DNA from 3 places in the Thalassospira sp. ABD4_177 genome. Region 3 is predicted to be linked to each of the others. Evidence: predicted binding sites of a transcription regulator. Region 3 holds the regulator's gene; each other region holds the start of a gene.
The links. Region 3 encodes LexA, which represses DNA repair genes until DNA is damaged. Its sites were predicted from a motif close to ATGTTCTANTTTGGTTC; they were not measured.
Positions count from the first base shown of each region.

Region 1: the regulator LexA is predicted to act here: its motif matches at 4,877-4,893, upstream of recA (recombinase RecA).
Region 2: the regulator LexA is predicted to act here: its motif matches at 4,945-4,961, upstream of ACXAF0_RS08460 (ImuA family protein).

Region 1 covers NZ_JBSWWO010000001.1:1,479,174-1,486,319, forward strand. The annotation lists gene ACXAF0_RS06765 (hybrid sensor histidine kinase/response regulator) at 1-219, shown strand, start outside; gene ACXAF0_RS06770 (sodium:calcium antiporter) at 250-1,287, opposite strand; gene ACXAF0_RS06775 (ABC transporter substrate-binding protein) at 1,741-2,442, shown strand; gene ACXAF0_RS06780 (DMT family transporter) at 2,627-3,526, shown strand; gene nikR (nickel-responsive transcriptional regulator NikR) at 3,610-4,089, shown strand; gene recA (recombinase RecA) at 4,965-6,038, shown strand; gene ACXAF0_RS06795 (NIPSNAP family protein) at 6,130-6,435, shown strand; gene ACXAF0_RS06800 (helix-turn-helix domain-containing protein) at 6,460-7,146, opposite strand, start outside.
Region 2 covers NZ_JBSWWO010000001.1:1,856,036-1,863,181, reverse strand. The annotation lists gene ACXAF0_RS08475 (aminotransferase-like domain-containing protein) at 26-1,291, opposite strand; gene cysD (sulfate adenylyltransferase subunit CysD) at 1,728-2,621, shown strand; gene cysN (sulfate adenylyltransferase subunit CysN) at 2,886-4,805, shown strand; gene ACXAF0_RS08460 (ImuA family protein) at 4,968-5,765, shown strand; gene ACXAF0_RS08455 (Y-family DNA polymerase) at 5,677-7,146, shown strand, end outside.
Region 3 covers NZ_JBSWWO010000001.1:2,365,017-2,372,162, reverse strand. The annotation lists gene ACXAF0_RS10835 (anthranilate synthase component II) at 1-162, shown strand, start outside; gene trpD (anthranilate phosphoribosyltransferase) at 209-1,243, shown strand; gene trpC (indole-3-glycerol phosphate synthase TrpC) at 1,240-2,037, shown strand; gene moaC (cyclic pyranopterin monophosphate synthase MoaC) at 2,034-2,534, shown strand; gene lexA (transcriptional repressor LexA) at 2,697-3,404, shown strand; gene ACXAF0_RS10810 (ComEC/Rec2 family competence protein) at 3,497-5,497, opposite strand; gene gltX (glutamate--tRNA ligase) at 5,777-7,146, shown strand, end outside.

The DNA of each region.
Region 1 (7,146 bases), 890 kb from region 3:
ATTGATCTGGTGATCTCGGACGTCGTCATGCCGGGCATTGATGGCCCGACCCTTGTTCGCATGCTGCGTGAACAAAAGCCGGAGCTTAAAGTCATCTTTATCTCGGGCTATGCCGAAGATACCTATCGCGATGAGCTCGATGAAGAAAACGGCGTGCACTTCCTGCCCAAGCCGTTCTCGCTCAAAGACCTTGCGACCAAGGTCAAAGAAGTGCTCTAGGGCCTGACCCTGGCTTTCCAAAAGCTCGGATCAGCCGGCAAGATAGAAGGCAGATGCCCCATAAAGGGCCAGCATCGCCACACTTTCCCAGCCGATATTGCCAATGCCGCGGCGTTCGCGGTTTAGCATGCCAAGCAACAACACGCCGCTCATCAGGATGACGAGTGCGATGGTGAAAAGGTGCTGGTCGCTAAAGGCGGCATAAATGGATCCTTCGCGATAGGCGAAATCCGATGCAGCGAGAAACAGCACGTCAAAGGCATTGCCGCCAATGATGTCCCCAACTGCCAGATTGACTGCCCCCATGCGCACCGCGGCAATGGCCGATACAAATTCCGGGAAGGATGTGGATATCGCGGTCAGGAACGTGCCAACGGCGGTTTCACTGATGCCGGTGATCTCGACAATCGCAAGGCCGGATTGGCCGATTATATGTCCGGCAATCGCGGTGAGCAGGGCAAAGGCAAGGAACTCCCCCCATAGGCGGGCATTGCTTTCGGGGTTTTTGTCGGCCTCTTCATGTTTGGCGTCTTCTTCGGTCAGATCGGTTTTCTCGGGATGCCACATCGGTTCTTGTCGGATTTCCGACAGAAGCTTCAGCCCAAATGCATAAATGACAAACAGCAGGATCGATGCCGGGTGAATGTGGAAAACCGTCCATTCCGGCCCGGCATATGCCAGGATCGGCACTGAAAGCATGCTGACCAGCAAAGTGGTTTGCGCAAGGCCGGTTGCACTGGCCGCGGCATGTTCGAGATTGCCCTTGCGATAAAACAGATCGGCAATCGCCAGAAACGTTGTCTGGGCGGCAATCCCGCCAAGGGCGTTACCGATGGCAAGGTCGGTGTGGCCTTGCCAGGCCGTGGTTACCGAAAGAACACTGCCCGGCAGGCTGGTCGACATGCCAACAAACAATGCACCAGCGATGATTTGCCCCATACCCGTCCGCTCGGCCAGTTTGACGGCCACCCCGGCAAGTCGGGTTCCGGCAAATCCGATGATCAATGTGCAAACAGCAAAGGTTGCAACAATAAAACCAAGTGATTGTTGGCCAAGGTCAAAGGGCATGCACTGTTTCCGTGATCAAAAAAGACAAAGGGGCAAAGCCTTACATGGCGCCGAGCCGCATAGAACGTGGATATGAGCGGTCTTTTTCGTTCATCACCCCGTCGGGTTGGGCCTCTTGTGTAACATCTTACATTGATGCTTGTTCCGCCGATATCATGTTTTACGGGCGGTGCGGGTACAGGCCGAACCATCAAAACAGTCCAGCTTAGGTTACTGTATTCGTTGCCATGCATCTGGCAGATACGGCCTGTGACCTATACGTTTGAATTGCAAGAACGGGCAGCAGGCGCTTGTCGGGGCTTTGCGATTGCGCTTATAGTTTCGCCCAACGGCAAAAGCCGAAATAAGAACCAATAAAATGACCCGACTGCAGTCAATGACAGCGGGCATTCAGACAGGTTGGCAACATGTCCCGAAATCAACCGGGAACATGATTGTTTTGGGGGTGATTGAATGGCGGTCCGCAAGCCAAATGCGATCGTAAAGTCGTGTCTATTTGCTGTCATTTTCCTGGCAGCACTTTTCCTGTCTTTTGAATTGCTGCCATCGGCAAAGGCAGAAGAGAAAATCTGTCTTAAAATAGCGTTGCCCGAAATGGCCGATAACGCGCGTTCTGCCGAACGTTATCGGGCGGCAATGGCCGAGGCCGGGTTGTGCGTGCAGCCGGTCTGGTTGCCCAATAAACGAATGGCGGTTTCGTTGAAACTTGGCGAAATTGACGGTGTCTTTTCGAGTTGCGACTCCATTCAAAAATCGGCCGGCGTGCCACTTGTTGCCGGCGGTGTAGTTGTTGGTCGCCCCAAAAGTTTTTTGATTACACCCGATAAAAACGTCAAGACGCTGGGTGACCTCAAGGGCAAGGAAATCGGTGTTTGGCTTGGTGATGAGCGCGTTAAACAGGAATTGCTTGGCATTGCCAATGTTGTCAATGTGCCACGTGGTGCAGGCATGATGCTGCGCATGTTACATCACGGGCGTTTGGACGGTGCGCTGATCGATGGATTTTCGCTTAGCCAGACCGACGGGGTGCCGAAAGACTACAGTAAGATCGAGGTGGATACGTCAACGACCTATAGCTGGCTCCGTAAGGAACATGAAGCGCTTTTGCCACAATTCAATCACGGGACCTATATCTTTCGCGGAATTTCGAACTGACGGGGATAACAGACGCCCTTGGAACCCTGTTACCATGGCCGCGCCCGCTGAATGTTGCGTGATCCCGATGAAATCAATTGCAAATGCCCGAAAATTTGTACTCATGACAGATAGGGTTCCGCCACCATGACCCTGCCCATAACCGGTTTAACCGAACAAATAACAATTTTCGGAAACGTGCCCCATGGTTCCCTTTTTGGGCGAGGCCGCCGCCTTTACTGCTGCGCTCTGCTGGGCGAGCTCCAGCATGATTTTCTCCAATGTCGGCGGCAAGGCAGGCGCGCAGACTGTCAATCGCGGGCGTCTGGCCTGCTCGATCTTTTGCCTGACACTCCTGCATTGGATCCTTGAAGGACAGCCTTGGCCCAATTCGGTGACGTGGGAGCAGCTTGGCTGGCTCTCTCTTTCCTCGGTGTTGGGGTTGGTGATTGGCGATGCCCTGTTGTTTCAGGCCTTTGTGATCATTGGAGCGCGCTTATCAATGCTTCTGATGTCAACCGTACCGATCATGGGCACGGTGTTGGCCTGGCTGTTGTTTGACGAAACCCTTCGTCCGGTCGAGATTGCCGGTATTGCCTGTGGTGTTGGCGGGATCCTGATCGTCATTCTGGGCAAAAAGGGACGCCCGGTCGGGCTGGTGGGGCGCGATTACCTGATGGGCATTCTGTTTGGTCTTGGTGGGGCGATTGGACAGGTGGCCAATCTGATTGCCGCCAAATATGCCCTGATTGACGGATATTCGGCGCTGTCGGCCAGCTGGATCAGAACACTGGTTGCGGTTATCGCGATGTGGGGGCTTGCCGTCATCATGGGGTGCGTGCGGCGCACGGTCACGGCCTGCATTGCGCCAGATGTTGGCAAGTGGCTCCTGCTTGGCGCGTTTATCGGACCTGCGGTGGGCGTGTGGCTTTCAATGCTGGCCGTTCAGAATGCCAATGTCGGTATTGCCTCGACCCTGATGGCGTTGCCGCCGGTTTTGCTGATTGTCTATGAAGGTCTGATCATGCGCAGACCGGTCGGCTTGCAGGCGGTGGCGGGGACCTGTCTTGCCTTTGGCGGGGTGGCCTTGCTGTTTTTGAACTAGCTCTCATGCGCTCTGCCCTTTTGACTTTTTCCTCAATCGGTTAGACTTCGGGCAATAGCACACCAGAAGATCAGGATAACGCCATGACCCGTGTAACAGTTTCCATCGAAGACGACCTGATGGAGGCCTTTGACGCCTTTCTCGATCGGCGTGGTTATACCAACCGGTCCGAGGGGTTCCGCGACCTGATCCGCGAAAAGCTTCAGAACACCAAGCTTGAAGAAATTGCCGACGGGGTCGGGATTGCGGTACTGAACTATGTTTATGATCACGAGGAACGCATGCTGGCATCACGCCTGATGAGCACCCAGCACGAGCATCATAACCTGACGATCTCAACGGTGCATTTCCACATTGATCACGATACCTGCCTTGAAAGTGTGACCTTGCGCGGACGACTGTCCGAAATCCGGGCGTTCGCGGATAAGGTGCTGGCCCAGCCCGGCGTACGCCACGGGCAGCTCTATTCCGTCCCCGGTGAGTTGCATGTCGAAACCCACCATCACGGCGATGAACATCATGGGCATGCGCACAAGCACGAACATCTGAAAATCACCACCTGACAGCCCTGTTGACTGGGGCTGGCGGCAAGGCAACGGCTGGACGATCTGGTTGGGGATAAAATGTCGGGAGGGAGCCGCCCCGAGATACCCTGCGATGGCTCTTAAAATCGCAAGGCATTTGACAGCTTCCCCTCCCATCCCCTGAGGGATACGCGTTGGGACGCGATGACGAAATCATATCGCCTGCTTGCTGAAATACAATGTGCCGAGCGTCCAAATTAATGTGCAAGGCGTCCAGATACCTCTGACGCACATTTTTCGGTTTGCTGTTTCGGAGGCTGTTCTGTGGCGCATTGCTATCCCCATGATAGGGCAGGCCGGTTGCGCAATGGCTGCTCGCCCAATTTTTAACCTTCCATAATCAACCATCATCTTGGGGCGGCGGTTGGAACGCCTTTCTTTGGGGAGGCATAAAAATGAGAACAAACTTGCAACATCTGAAATTTTGTGAGAATGTTCGCATTATGTTCTCAAGTGTTTTGTCGAGGAGAACGCAGTGGCAGGCTGCGGCAACAGACAAGACAGTCTAGCGGTGGCGTTCCGCATCGAGGGTCACGACCTGTTAATTTGATTGGAATGGCAGTTTTTATGTTTGTGAAATCCAAGGAAAACCCCGCAGGGCGGGTTGGTATCCGGCACAAGGGTTTTGACGCAGGAGTTTGCGAACATAAAAGCTGTCCTTCGGATCGCTCAGATTTGCACGGGCTACTTTGTCGCAAAACTTTGAAAGATAGATATCTTCCTGTGGTTTTGCTCCGCGTATCCGCACAAATCTGAGCGACCATTCGAACCAAATTAACAGGTCGTGACCCTGGGTCCGGGGAACCGCCTGCGTTGCATCAAACCCGGCCCTGTGGAATAAGAGAGTTCGAGCAATGATTCAGACCGCGCTGCATTTGGTGGATAAGGATACTATGGATAAGCAGAAGGCACTCGAAGCCGCCCTTGGGCAAATCGAACGGGCATTTGGCAAGGGCTCGATCATGAAGCTGGGCCAGCGCGAAAATGCCGTTGATATTTCAGCAATTTCGACCGGTTCGCTGGGCCTTGATATCGGCCTTGGCATTGGCGGTCTTCCGCGTGGCCGTATCATCGAAATCTATGGTCCGGAAAGTTCGGGTAAAACCACACTTGCGCTCCATACCGTTGCCGAAGCGCAGAAAGCCGGTGGTACCTGCGCCTTTGTCGATGCCGAGCACGCTCTTGATCCGAGCTACGCCCGCAAACTGGGGGTAAACACCGACGAGCTGCTGATTTCCCAGCCTGACGCTGGGGAGCAGGCGCTTGAAATCGCCGACACGCTGGTGCGTTCCGGTGCGATTGATGTTCTGGTTGTCGATTCGGTTGCGGCCCTTGTGCCGCGTGCGGAACTCGAAGGTGAAATGGGCGATACCCATGTTGGTCTTCAGGCCCGCCTGATGAGCCAGGCGCTGCGTAAACTGACAAGCTCCGTTGCGCGGTCGAACTGCATGGTCATCTTCATCAACCAGATCCGTATGAAGATCGGTGTGATGTTTGGCAGCCCGGAAACCACCACCGGTGGTAACGCGCTGAAATTCTATGCCTCTGTCCGTCTTGATATCCGCCGTATCGGTCAGATCAAGGATCGTGACGAGGTCGTGGGTAACCAGACGCGCGTCAAGGTCGTCAAAAACAAGATGGCACCGCCCTTCAAGCAGGTCGAATTTGACATCATGTATGGCGAAGGTGTCTCCAAGATGGGCGAAATCCTTGATCTTGGCGTCAAGGCCGGCATCGTCGAGAAATCCGGTTCCTGGTTCTCCTATAACTCGACTCGTATCGGTCAGGGGCGTGAGAACGCCAAGAACTTCCTGCGCGAGAATCCGGAAATGACCCAGGAGATCGAAAACAGCATTCGCGAGAGTGCCGGTCTGATCGCCGAAGCCATGACCAATATGAGTGAAGACAATCCGGTCAATGACGATTGATCTAATTGATCTTGCAAAATGATCTCAAAAGGCGGGATGCTGAAACATCCCGCCTTTTTTTGTTCGCGATCCTTATGACGGAGTTCTTATCGTGGTTACGTGCTATCTGAAATACATCATCGACAGTCACAAGGTTCCTGAATTTGAGGCTTATGCCAAACGCTGGATCCCGATCGTTAACCGCATGGGCGGAACCCATCATGGTTACTTTCTACCCCATGAAGGGGCGAGCAACGTCGCATACGCGTTGTTCAGTTTCCCGAGCCTTGCCGACTACGAGGATTATCGCAACCGTATGGCAGGCGACACAGAATGCCAGGAGGTTTTCGAGATGGAAGTGCGCAATCGCAGCATCATCTCTTATGAGCGCAGCTTCATGCGCCCGGTTCTGGACTGATCGGTCTTTGCAGGGTTCCTGACATCAATGCTCGGTGCCTTTTTGCTGCTGCCACTGGCTGGGAGTTTTGCCGGTAATGCGCAGGAATTCCCGATTAAAATTCGATTTGGTGTTAAAGCCGCTGGTCAGCATGGTGTTGGTGACATTCTCGCCGGCATCAAGCGCCTGACAGGCATGATCAATCCGGTATTTGTTGATATAGCGTGACACGTTCTCACCCGTCGCCGCATTGATTGCTGTTGAAACCTGTTTGAGCGGATAACCCAGCCGCCGCGCGATGCGCGCCAGCGTCAAATCCGGATCAAGATAGAGCTTCTCGCGATCTATCAACCTTTCGAGTTGCGCCATGATTTCCGCCACCGGAATGTCGGGAGTGGACTTTGTGTCTTGGGTAGCGAGGCTTGTGTCCTGTGTTGCATCGTCGTCTTCGCGCGCAACGTCAATGGCGGGGGACAGTGCCAACAAACCGATGGCAAGCAGGGCGACAGATGAAAACACACTCAGGATAATACCCGGTGCTTTGTCGGCCCCTAGTTGCAAGGCAACGGAAATCAATGCGTCACTGATGGCCGAGATGATCAGGGCAATCGCAATCACCCGCCAGATCAAGGCCGGCACCGAACCCGATGCCAGACGCGTATGGGCCAAATCATTGCCTTGCCGATGCAGTGCGAGAAGAATGACAAGCCCGTAGCCCACGAATAATCCGCC
Region 2 (7,146 bases), 510 kb from region 3:
CGCCAACCCCCAGAAGCAGCAGGCCCTATGCCCGGCAGCAATCCCCACCCGCTGCCGGGTTCTTTTTTGCTTGCTGATTGTCCTTGCGCTTGATCAGGTCGGCCAGACGCGTAATGCCGTCCCGGATCCGGTCCAGCTTCTCGGTCGAGAAGCTAAGCCGTGCGGTATTCCGGCCACTGCCGTCTGTAAAGAAGGCCTGACCGGGCACGAACGCGACATGCACATCCTCCAGCGCTTCTTCAAGCAGCTGACGGGCATCGATGTGATCCGGCAAAGTCAGCCAGACAAACATGCCACCTTCGGGTTTCGTCCAGGACACGTCACCCGGCATGGTCTCCGCCAGGGTTTGCAACATGACATCGCGCTTGGTCCGGTACGACGTCCGCAGCTTTTCAAGATGATCCGGGAAAAGTTGCTTGGCAGCGCGAAGTGCCGCTTCCTGATTGACCGTGGAAACATGCAGGTTTCCGGCCTGCATCATCAAAACCAGCTTGTCGATCACCGGACGCGGCGCACAGACCCAACCGATGCGAAGCGCCGGGGCGAGTGTTTTGGAAAACGTGCCCAGCTGAATGACATTGCCCGACGCCGGGTCGCGGCCCTGCTCATCAAGGCTCAGCAAGGATGGAAGGCTGTCGGCGCCATTATAGGAAAGCTTGCTATAGGCCGCATCTTCAAGCAGCACCGCACCATAACGACGCGCCAGTTCCAGCACGGCCTTGCGGCGCGCCACCGACCAGGACCGACCGGTCGGGTTCTGGAAATCCGGGGCGACATAAGCCACGCGCGCCCCCTTGGCAAAGGCATCTTCCAGTTGGCTTAACACCGGGCCTTCGTCCTCGGCATCAACGCCGACATAATTCGGCAAACGGGTTGAAAAGGCCTGCATCGCGCCAAGGTAGCTTGGCTTTTCGACAATCAGATCGCGCCCTTCCTCAAGCAACAGGCGGGCCAGGATATCAAGCCCCTGCTGTGCGCCGTTGGTGATCAGGACATTCTCAATGGTGCGGGTTGCACCTTGGTCTGCCAGATCATCGATAATCCACTGGCGCAAGGCCGGCAGACCTTCACTGACGGAATATTGCAAACTGCGGCGCGCTTGCGTCCCGTCCTGCATCATCGCGCCATAAATGTCGCTAAAAGTCTCGACCGGAAACAGATCGGGGTCCGGTACACCGCCGGCAAAGGAAATCACTTCCGGGCGCTCGGCCACTTTCAACAGATCCCGAATTTCAGAGGCAACCAGCACCCGCGCATCGCGCGCAATCAGATCATTCCAGCTTACAGACATTTCAAACTTCCAATTAGGTCAGCATTCATGTCCTTTAAATGGGGCTTCCCGCCCCCTGAAATCAAGTTCTTTTCAAGAAGGATGCTCAATTTGAAATAAAATTACCTTCAATTCGCCATTTCGGCACAATTCCGGAATGCGAAATAAATCCGTGAGTAGCAATGCCAGCCCTACGCGCATAGCAGTGCTACAGAAAAAAAGAACCTCCCGCTTAACCACGAATATCCTTGCGTTGCTGTAACCCACACATTAAACACATAAATAATGTTAATTGATATTGGACTCCATTTTTTTGTGTAAAAATTGAAATCACACTTGCTTTGCGGGGCGTTCCATATTACCCATCAAAGCCAAGTGAAATACTTTTATAAACACAAAATAATGTGTTAATTAATAGAGTTTTGAGTGATCGGCAGGAAAGAGAATGCAGCCTAATCTGACCCATCTCCGCCAGCTTGAGGCTGAGAGTATCCATATCATCCGCGAGGTGGCGGCATCGTTTGAACGGCCGGTGATGCTTTATTCCATCGGCAAGGATTCATCGGTTTTGCTGCATCTGGCGCGCAAGGCGTTTTATCCGGCCCCGCCGCCCTTTCCATTGATGCATGTTGATACCACCTGGAAATTCCGCGAAATGATCGAATTTCGCGACCGGGTTGCGGCCGAATATGGCTTTGATCTGATTGTGCATATCAATCAGGAAGGTGTGGAACAGGGCATTGGCCCGTTCACCCATGGGTCCAGCCTGCATACCGATGTGATGAAAACGCAATCGCTTAAACAGGCGCTGAACAAATACAAGTTCGATGCAGCCTTTGGCGGTGCCCGTCGGGACGAAGAAAAAGCGCGAGCCAAGGAACGTGTCTTTTCCTTCCGCACCGAAACCCATCGCTGGGATCCGAAAAACCAGCGCCCGGAATTATGGGATATCTACAACGCCCGGATCAACAAGGGCGAAAGCATCCGTGCTTTCCCGATCTCGAACTGGACCGAGCTTGATATCTGGCAATATATCTATCTTGAGCAGATCCCGATTGTGCCGCTCTATTATTCCGCCAAACGCCCGGTGGTCGAACGTGACGGCACGCTGATCATGGTCGATGACGATCGCATGCCGCTCAATCCGGGTGAAAAGCCGGAAATGAAATCGGTGCGGTTCAGAACGCTTGGCTGCTATCCGCTGACGGGGGCTGTTGAGTCCGAGGCCGCCACCCTGCCCGACATTATTCAGGAAATGCTTCTGACCCGTTCAAGCGAACGTCAGGGCCGCATGATTGACCACGACCAGGCCGGGTCGATGGAGAAGAAGAAGCAGGAAGGATATTTTTAGAGCATGCTTCCCTTAATTAGACGCATTTTGTTTTCTTTTGGCGCGATGGGTTGCAAGGCACACCGTGTAGCGCGATGCAGCGCATCGGGCAAACGGTGTAACGCCGCAAACCGCCGCCAAAAGAAAACCCTTCGGGCCAGCACAGTCTTTTATCTGGCCACATCGAAATCCTTGTCCGTAATACCATTACGCCCTACGGACTTCTCTTTGCCAGCTAAAAGACTGAGCTGGCAAAATGGGTCTAATTAAGGGAAGCATGCTCTTATGGCGCACCAATCCGACCTGATTGCTGATGATATTCTCGGCTACCTGAAGGCGCAGGAAGAAAAAAGCCTGCTGCGTTTCATTACCTGCGGCAGCGTGGATGATGGCAAATCGACCCTGATCGGCCGTCTGCTTTGGGATTCCAAACTGATCTTTGAAGATCAACTGGCCGCCCTTGAGTCTGACAGCCGCAAAGTCGGCACCCAAGGCGGCGAGATTGATTTTGCCCTCCTGCTTGATGGCCTGCAGGCCGAACGCGAACAGGGCATCACCATTGATGTTGCCTATCGCTTCTTCTCGACCGACAAGCGCAAATTCATCGTCGCCGATACGCCTGGCCACGAACAATATACGCGCAATATGGCAACCGGCGCCTCGACCGCCGATGTTGCCGTTATCCTGATTGATGCACGCAAGGGCATCCTGACCCAGACCCGCCGCCACAGCTTCATTACCTCATTGCTGGGCATCAAGCATGTGGTGCTGGCGGTCAACAAGATGGATTTGATCGACTATGACCAGTCGAAATTTGACGCCATCGTTGCCGAGTATCAGGAATTCGCCAAGCAGCTGAAATACAGCTCAATCACCGCAATTCCGCTTTCCGCCTTGCGCGGCGATAACATGATTGAGCCCAGCGCCAATACCCCCTGGTATTCCGGCCCGACCCTTCTGGCTCATCTGGAAAATGTTCAGGTCGAACAGGACGCGATTGAAAAACCGTTCCGTCTGCCGGTGCAGTGGGTTAACCGTCCGAACCTCGATTTCCGGGGATTTTCGGGCACGATTTCATCTGGCCGTGTCAAACCGGGCGATGAGATTGTTGTCACCGCATCGGGCCAGACCAGCAAGGTCAAGGAGATCGTGACCTTTGACGGCAACCTAGATGTTGCCATTGCCGGTCAGGCAATCACGCTGACCCTTGAAGATGAAATCGACATTTCGCGTGGCGATGTCATCGCCGAGGCCGAAGCCAAGCCTGATTTCGCAGATCAGTTCGAAGCGCGCATCATCTGGATGCATGAAGATCATCTTCTGCCCGGCCGTCCCTATCTGATCAAGATGGGTGCACAGGTCGCCAATGCGCAGATCAGCGCGCTGAAATACAAGGTCAATGTCAACACGCTGGAACATGAACCGGGCAAGACGCTTGAGCTTAATGAAGTCGGCATTGCCAATATTTCGGCTGACAAGGCTCTGGCCTTTGATCCCTATGACGAAAACCGTCATTCGGGCCGCTTCATCATCATTGACCGCTATAGCAACGCCACTGTTGGGGCGGGCATGGTCAACCATTCCCTGCGTCGTGCGACCAACATCAAATGGCAGGAAATGGACATCAACAAGGGTGCACGTGCCTATCAGAAAGGCCAGAAATCGGCTGTTCTGTGGTTCACGGGCCTGTCGGGTGCGGGCAAATCGACCGTCGCCAACCTGGTTGAGAAAAAGCTTCATGCTCTTGGCAAGCACACCTACACCCTTGATGGCGACAATGTGCGTCATGGCCTGAACAAGGATCTTGGCTTTACCGATGCAGACCGCGTCGAAAACATCCGCCGTGTGGGCGAAACCGCCAAGCTGTTTGTTGATGCGGGCGTAATCACGCTGGTCTCCTTCATCTCGCCGTTTAAAAGCGAACGTCAGCTCGCACGCGGGCTGCTTGAGGAAGGCGAATTCATCGAAGTCTTCATCGACACCCCGCTTGAGGTTTGTGAACAGCGCGATGTGAAAGGGCTTTATAAAAAGGCCCGTGCGGGCGAGATCGCGAACTTCACCGGGATCGACAGCCCCTATGAGCGGCCTGAAAATGCCGAGATCGTGGTCAGCACCGCAGATCAAAGCGCAGAAGAAGCCGCCGAGATCATTGTCGCCAAACTCGAAGAGTTCGGCGTTCTGGGGGCCTGGTTCCCGGAAATTTGATCAGGCATCAGAGAAACATTCAGAAAACCCGGCAGGTGATCTTGCCGGGTTTTCTTTTGCTTCAATGACCTCTCTCCAGAGCTGTAAGAAACCCTTTTGATACGTCTTGACTCCTGTTCCGCTTTGACCACATAAAAAAGAACAAAGCAGGAACAATTAAACATGTCAGACAGACGTATTCATCAGGCCCGTGCCGCATTGGCGCGCGCCGAGCAGCAATGGAAGGGACAGGTTTCCTGTCTGTCCGGTGGGCCAGATCGGGCCGACGGGGTGATTGCGCATGCCTTTGGCGGGACGTTCCTGCGCGATCATATCAGCATCGGCGGCCTTGCCCCGGTGGGGCTGCATGAAGTGCTGTGCGGGCATGATGATGGTGCGGCATCGCTTCTGGCGTGGTATCTGGCGACATTGTCGGGTCACGCAACGCCTGACAAAGGCATTTTCTGGATCCGGCAACGTCGCGCGCTGGATCAGGGCGGGTTTTATGCGCCTTCCCTGCCCATGACGGCCCTTACGCCCGAACCGTTGATGATGACGGTGGATCAACAGGCCACCGCCCTTTGGACCTGCGAGGAAGTGGCAAAATCAGGCCAAGTCCGGGCGGTGATCATTGAAACCACCGACTATGACCTGACCACGGCAAGGCGCATGCAACTGGCGTGTGAAAGTGGTGGCACACGCATCATTGTTTTGCGTCCGCTTGCCAGAAACGGACGCATTCCGACCTCAAGCGCCTGGACGCGCTGGCAAATAACACCTTTCAACGCCTCACACGCAACACATTCAACAGAACGACCAACAGGAAACGACCATCATCTCAGCCTGATCGGGGGACGCGGGGTCCGACCGGGAAGCTGGAAAGTAAAAACCGATGCAACAACGTTTTCTTTATCTGTGGCTGACCCACTGGAAAACCGACTGTCAGAAGACACTCCCAAAGACAGGCACGCCCACGCCTGATCAGCCCCGCGATGCTGACAGCCAAGCAAAGCCCGCAAAGGCACCAGCCATCCCGCATGTGATCACACGTAGCGATCATAAGGGCGTGCTGGTCTGTGGCCTGAATGAAGTGGCGCAAAAGGCCGGATTGCACGGTGGCATGCGCCTGTCGGATGCGCGCAGCATCCTGCCCGAGCTTACAGACAGCCCCGAGGATCCGGAGCTGTGTGAGGGCAAATTTGCCCGTCTGGTGCGGTTTATGGACCGCTATAGCCCATGGATCGCGCCAGACCGGGAACTGCACACGCATGGGCTGAATGGCGATGCGGGCCTATGGCTTGAAATCACCGGCAGCAGTCATTTGTTTGGCGGCGAAGGTGCCATGATCGAACAAATCCTGCGCGACATGAAAGCCCGGGGCACCACCGCCCGTGCGGCCATTGCCGATACCGCCGGTGCGGCATGGGCCACGGCACGTTGCCATCCAGGGGGAGCACATGAACGTATTTTATCGCTGCCACGTGATCACGGGGTTGCCGCCGGGTTTCCGGTATCATGCCTGCGATTGTCTGATGACATCATCGCGGTTTTAGCGCGCCTTGGCCTGAAACAGCTGGGCGATATCACCCCTCTGCCGCGCGCCAATATCACCACGCGCCTTGGCCCGGATGTGTTGCATCGTCTGGACCAGTTTTATGGCCGCCTGCCCGAACATCTGAATTTTGAACTGCCTGATACGCCTTGGCTGATCAAACAAAATTTTGGCGAACCATTGGGCGATGCCGCCAATCTGGCGCATGCGATTGAAAGCATGGTCGCCGATCTCTGTGCAAAGCTGCGCGATGAAAACCTTGGTCTGCGACGCCTGATTGTTCGATCCATTCGGGTCGATGGCCATCCTCACACCATCACGACGACAACCGGCACGCCCTGCCAGTCCGAAAGCCATATCCTGCGATTGCTGGCGGAAAAGATGCCCGGGGTTGATACCGGCTTTGGCATCGAACAGGTGATTGTCTATGCGCCCTGGGTCGAACATGTCGCCTTTCGCCAGGTCCGTCTGGATCGCCAGCAGAATGACAGCAGCGATGCCATTGCCTTGGGCGAGTTGCTCGATCGCATTACCCATCATCTGGGCCCCAAGGACATTTTATATCGCCCGGCCCATCATGCCAGCCACCTGCCCGAACGGGCCGCCATCCGGCAATCGCCAACCGGGCCAACCAAACCCGCACGCATCCCGGATGCCCCCCTGCCCAAACGTCCGGTGCGGCTGATTAATCCGCCCGAGCCGGTCGATGTTATGGAACGCAGTGCGACTGGTGCCCCCACAAAACTGCGCTGGCGCAAGATGCTGATTGATGTTCTGCGGGCAGATGGGCCGGAGCGCATCTGTCCGGAA
Region 3 (7,146 bases):
CCCGACAACCTTGAAATCACCGCCCAAAGCGGAGATGGTCTGATTATGGGCGTGCGTCACAAAAACCATCAGATTCATGGCGTTCAGTTCCATCCCGAAAGCATTGCTTCGGAACATGGACACGCCCTATTGAAGAATTTTATCGACTATACCAGTGCCTGACCCATAGTGCCCAACACGCACTGGACCGCAAACCAAGGAAGACCCGATGTCGACTGATCATGATCTGAAGCCAATTCTGGCCAAAGTCGCAGATGGCGAAAAACTGACCGAAAGCATGGCCGAAGGCGCCTTTAACGTGCTGATGTCCGGTCAGGCGACGCCGTCGCAGATGGGGGCTTTCCTGATGGGGTTGCGACTGCGCGGTGAAACCATCGATGAAATCACCGGCGCGGCCCGTGTCATGCGTGAAAAGGCCACCGGCATCATTGCCCCGGAAAACGCGGTTGATACCTGCGGCACCGGCGGTGATGGCAGCGGCACCTATAACATTTCGACCGGGGCGGCCATCGTTGCCGCCGCCGCTGGCGCCACGGTTGCCAAGCATGGCAACCGCGCGGCATCGTCGAAATCGGGCTCGGCGGATGTTCTGATGGCGCTGGGTGTCAATCTTGATGCCGATATGAAGCTCCTTGAAAAGGCGCTGAAAAAGATCAATCTTTGCTTCATGATGGCCACCCGCCATCATTCGGCGATGCGTCACGTGATGCCGACCCGCGTTGAAATGGGCACGCGCACGATCTTTAACCTGCTGGGCCCGCTCGCCAACCCGGCCAAAACCAAACGTCAGGTTCTTGGTGTCTTTGGTAAACAGTGGGTCGAACCGATTGCCCATGTGCTTAACCGTCTTGGCTCCGTCCACGCTTGGGTTGTGCATGGTCATAGCGGCCTTGATGAAATCTCGACCACCGGCCCGACCTTTGTCGCCGAGGTCAAGGACGGCACCGTCACCACCTTTGAAATCAATCCGGGCGATTTCGGCCTTGAAACCGCAACGCTTGACGACCTCAAGGGTGGCGATGCCGATGAGAATGCCAAGGCGATCACGGACCTGCTCGCCGCCAAGAAAGGCCCGTACCGTGATATCGTTCTGATGAATGCGGGTGCGGCGCTTGTCGTCACCGGCATTGCCAGCGATCTGGCCGATGGAATCAAAAAGGCCGCAGACGCGATTGATAGCGGCAAGGCTGCCGAAACCCTTCAGGGCCTTGTAGACATTACGAACGAAGGAACCCCGGCGTGAGCGACGTACTGACCAAAATCTGCAACGACAAGCGCGATCATGTCGCGGCCTGCAAGGCGCGCACGTCCCTTGCCACGCTTGAGGCCGAGGCAAAAACACAATCCGCGCCGCGTGGCTTCATCAACGCACTTGAAACCAGTGTTGCCGATGGCCGTTATGGTCTGATTGCCGAAATCAAGAAGGCATCCCCGTCCAAAGGCCTGATCCGCCCGGACTTCAATCCGCCTGAACTCGCCAAGGCCTATAAGGCTGGCGGGGCAAGCTGCCTGTCGGTTCTGACCGACATCCCCTATTTCCAGGGCGATGACAGCTATCTGGTCGCCGCCCGCGCAGCGGTCGACCTTCCCGCCCTTCGCAAGGATTTCATGATCGATCCCTATCAGGTGACCGAGGCCCGCGCACTTGGTGCGGATTGCATCCTTCTGATCATGGCCGCCCTTGAAGACAGCCTGGCCGCCGAACTTGAAGATGCCGCGCACAGCCTTGGCATGGACGTCCTGATCGAGGTGCACAATGCCCCGGAACTTGAACGTGCGCTGAAGCTCAAATCACGTTTGCTCGGCATCAACAACCGCAATCTCAAGACCATGGAAACCTCCCTCACCACGACCGAGGAACTGGCAAGCATGGTCGGCGGTGGTCGCCTGCTAGTGGCCGAAAGCGGCCTGTTTACACCGGACGACCTGGCCCGCATGGCAAAGGTTGGCGCCCAGTGCTTCCTGATCGGTGAAAGCCTGATGCGTCAGGACGACGTCGCAACCGCCACCCGCAACCTGCTCGGCCTTGCGGCCTGATCAATACTGGACCGAAAATGGCAGACAAGCTTTCCCATATTGACGCCGGTGGCAATGCAGTGATGGTCGATATCTCGGCCAAGGCGGAAACTGCGCGCATCGCGATTGCCAAGGCACGGGTTCTGATGTCGTCGGAAACCGCAAAACTGATTGCGGACCGTGGCCATAAAAAGGGTGATGTTCTTGGCATCGCCCAATTGGCCGGGATCATGGGGGCGAAAAAGACCCCCGATCTGATCCCGCTCTGTCATCCCCTGCCCCTGACCTCGGTCACGGTCGACCTTGAGCTTGCGGAAGACGTTGATGCAGTCGATATCACCGCCACCTGCAAGACAACCGGCAAGACCGGTGTCGAGATGGAGGCGCTTACCGCAGCATCAGTTTCCGCACTCACGGTTTTTGACATGTGCAAGGCGGTTGACAAAAGTATGAGGATTACCGATTTGCGGGTCACCCGGAAAGAAGGTGGCAAGTCGGGGACCTTTACGGCGGACTAACATCCTGTCCTGTTTCACGGCCCAATATTCATATTTTTTGAAAAATTGCCGCGATTATTCGGTTTTTGCGTTTAATCGTACAGAGCCGCTTGACCCGCGAAAAGAACTAAAGTAGAACATTTATGTATCCTTTTTGTTCTTTTTACAGGTTCGGGAAATATCATGCTGACGCGCAAGCAATATGAGTTGCTGGTCTATATAGACAATTACCTTCGCGATCACGGGATTTCGCCCTCTTTCGATGAAATGAAAGAGGCCCTGAACCTTAAATCCAAATCCGGCATTCATCGCCTGATTACGGGCCTTGAGGAACGCGGTTTCATCCGCCGCCTCGCCCATCGGGCCCGCGCGCTTGAAGTGGTGCGCCTGCCTGAAAACAATGAAGATGACGGTCCAGAAACGCCCAACAACGTGACGTCAATCGCCAGCGCACGAAAGGCCCCGCACCGGCCCGCCACAGTGCCAACCGCCTTCTCCGAGGCAGGGGAATCCATCGGTCTGCCACTATATGGCCGGATTGCTGCGGGCACGCCGATCGAGGCGCTGCGTGATCAAAGCACCATGGTACAGGTTCCTGCGGCCCTACTTGGCAGCGGCGATCACTACGCGCTTGAAGTTTCGGGTGATTCTATGGTTGAGGCTGGCATTCTTGATGGCGATACCGTCCTGATCCAGCGTTGCGAACAAGCCCATGACGGCACTATTGTGGTTGCCCTTGTTGATGATGCCGAAGCCACCCTGAAGCGCCTGAAACGTGGCCGTGGTGAAGTGCTGCTTGAACCCGCCAACGCACGCTATGAAACCCGCGCCCTGTCGCCGGATCGCGTGCAAATTCAGGGCCGTCTGGTCGGGCTGCTGCGTCAGTACTGATTGATCACTCAATATTCCGAACAACATACGCCCGGCGCCTTTGCCCGGGCGTTTTGTTTTCTAACGACTATGGCTGATATCGACGTAGGCGCTTAGCGCCCTGCTCTGCCGCCAATGATGATCCAGGGCCAATTACCGCTGTCTTCACGCACCGTTTTGATTATCGGCTGTCGGTCGGGGTTTGTTGGCAGCTTGACGGCCACACCGCCCTGCCACCACAGCACATCATCATCAATCACCATACGCGCCCCAGACACCTGACAGCTGTTAGGCAGATCGGTTTGTTGGTTGACGACGATATCGGCATTGCGACAGGCATAAAACGGATTGCTGATGCGGCTGGCGACAATGATCTGTGATGGAATGCCGTCCGCACTGACAGCAACGCTACAGGGATCATTTTGGCATGCCTGAACGCTGTGTGCTGCCTGTTCCGGGCGAATACCAAAGCGGTTCATCCAGATATCTTTCTGAAAGTCATTCAGCCGGGAGGATGTGTGCAGGATACCGGTATCCGGATCATAGATTGCAAAGCTTTCACGATCCCCCGAGATCAGGATTTCAGGTTCCTGATGGGTTATCTGAAAAATGAAGGCAGCCGCGATCACAGGCAGTACCGGGAGGATCATCACCTTGTCGCACCAGATGACAATCCATGCCAGTGCGAGCAACCCCAAAGCGACCGCCAACATATCAAGGCCCGCGACATACCAAAGCCCCCAGTTTTGGGCTGCGACCAGATCAGCGGTTTCCAGCAAAGCAATCAGCCCGGGCTTCATCGCCGCCAGGGACAGGCCGGATAATCCAAGCGGGATCAGCGCCAAGGTCACGACGATCCAGGGCATCACCCAGAAAGCCATTACCGGAATGGCGACCAGATTGGCCAAGACGCCAAGCATGGAAATGCGCCCGAAATGATAGCCAATGATCGGCGCGGTCACGGCCGTTACAATCAGACTGGTCAGAAGCAAACCGGCAAGATAAAGACCACCTCGCTCATACCAGGACAACATCCCTTGTCGGTCCAGCCAACGCCGCCCCGGCCCGTCATAAAAGGCGACAAGCGCGCCAACAGCGGCAAAAGATAACTGGAAACTGGCCCCCAACACGGCATCAGGCCGCAGGAGCAGCACCACGATGGCCGCGACCCCGACCAGCCGAAGGGATATGGCGCGGCGATCCAAGAGCAATGCCAACCAGACAACGAGCAACATGACAAAGGCACGCTGGGTCGGGATGGTGGCCCCCGATAACCCAAGATAAACAAGCCCCGCCAGCATCGCGGCCATCGCCGCCCATTTCTTGATCGGATAACGCAGGGCAATTGCCGGAATGGCAGCCAACCCGAAACGGATCAGGAAAAACACCGTCCCGCAGAGCAACCCCATATGCAGACCGGAAATCGCCAGCAAATGTGCAAGACCGGATTTTCGAAGGTTATCGGCAATTTCCGGGGTGACTTCGCCGCGCTCCCCAATGATCAGCGCCTTTGCAATTCCAGTTTCCGGTCCGCGCATTTCATTGCTAATAGAGGCTGATATATATTGACGTGCTCTTTCAATATAAACAAATAACGCATTGTTATTGATTGATTTATCATTCTTCAAAACTTCGAACTGTCGCCCGAACACAAACCCGGATGCGCCGATATCGCTGAAATAGAGGTTGCGCGAAAAATGCGGATCACCGGGCACAGAGGGCGGACGCAGTGGAAAGAGCCGCGCGCTTGCGCGGACCTGATCACCAATCGCAAGCACACTATCGCCCAGAAAACTGAGCCGGACATTCCAGTTCAATTGATCGTTTGCAATGCCTTCAATTTCGGATGGCTCAACAGTTGCACGGATCCGGCCGTTGCGTGGTTCCAGCCCGATAATGGTGCCAGTGACCTCCATCACATAAAGCGTTTTGGTTGGAATATCATCGGGGCCAAGTTCGGTATGAACCGCACTTGTCAAAGCCCCGAAAGCCATGCTGGCAAGCAGTTGAAAGACAAAGGCCACGATGGCAATGCGCCGCGACATCCAGAATGCACAGGCCAAAAGAATCACGGCCAGACCAATCTGACCGGCACCAACACGCGCAGGGAGCAAGAAATACGCTGCACAGCCCAACCCAAAGAATATAACCGACGTTAGAAACCACTTATTTCTTTGGCTTGTAACAACAAAATTAATTTGCGAAAGGATCATCGCAAATATTTGAATTAATTGAATTTTACTTGCCGCCCTACGACGAATGTCCAATAGCCCGCCTGCCGCATAGTTTCTATCTAACATCCGCTGTGGTGCAACAGCGTGTCATTTGTGCTATAGCCTGCACGCTAAAAGTCCCCAGTACAAGCGACAACATCCAAATAACGGATAGATTGAATGACGGTTGTTACCCGTTTTGCCCCGTCTCCGACCGGGTTTTTACATATCGGCGGCGCACGCACCGCACTTTATAATTGGCTTTATGCCAAACATACCGGTGGCAAGTTCCTGCTCCGGATCGAGGATACCGACCGTGAACGTTCAACGCCCGAGGCCGTCGAGGCCATTTTTGACGGCTTGAACTGGCTTGGCCTGACCGCTGACGAAGAACCGACTTTCCAGTTTTCGCGTCGCGACCGCCATGCAGAAGTTGCCCAACAGCTCCTTGATGCCGGGAAAGCCTATTATTGCTATTGCTCGCAAGAAGAGCTGACGGCGATGCGCGAAAAAGCCCGCGCCGAAGGCCGTCCGATGAAATATGACGGCACCTGGCGTGACCGTGACGCATCCGAAGCGCCCGAAGGTGTGAAACCGGTCGTACGCGTGAAAGCGCCGCAGGAAGGCGGTGCGGTCATCAATGATCAGGTTCAGGGTGAAGTTCGTGTCAGTAACGAGCAGCTTGATGATTATGTCATCCTGCGCGGCGACGGCACCCCCACCTACATGCTGTCCGTTGTGGTCGATGACCACGACATGGGTGTAACCAACGTTATTCGTGGTGATGACCACCTGACCAACGCGTTCCGCCAGAAAGTCATTTATGACGCCATGGGGTGGGACGTTCCGACCTTTGCGCATATCCCGCTTATCCATGGCCCGGACGGTGCGAAACTGTCCAAACGTCATGGTGCGCTTGGTGTTGACGCCTATCGCGATGAGATGGGTTTCCTGCCTGAAGCAATCAATAACTATCTTCTGCGTCTTGGCTGGGGCCATGGCGATGATGAGGTTATCTCGACCGAGCAGGCGATTGAATGGTTTGACATTACCGATGTCGGCAAAGGTGCGGCGCGCTTTGATTTCGCGAAGCTGACCAACCTTAATGGCATCTACCTGCGTCAGGCCGATGACAGCCGCCTTGTAGACGAGATCGCACCGCTGATAGCCAAGCAGATTGGCGTTGACGGTCTTGATGCATCGCAAAAAGAAATCTTGATCAACGGCATGTCAGGCCTTAAAGAAAGGGCCAAGACTCTCACCGAGCTCGCCGACTCTTCGGCCTTCTACGTTACTGACGGCGTCAATTCCGTTAACGAGAAAGCCCAGTCCCTGATTGATGGTGCACCTGAAGGTCTGTTCAAGGAACTGGCCAACAGCCTGGAAGCGCTTGATAGCTGGACGGAAGAGGACGTTGACGCAAGTGTTCGTGCCATCGCCGAGAAGTTCGAGTTAAAGCTTGGCAAAGTTGCGCAGCCCTTGCGGGCGGTGCTTACAGGCTCCAACTCTTCACCAGGCATCTTCGAAGTAATGATTGTGCTTGGCAAGAC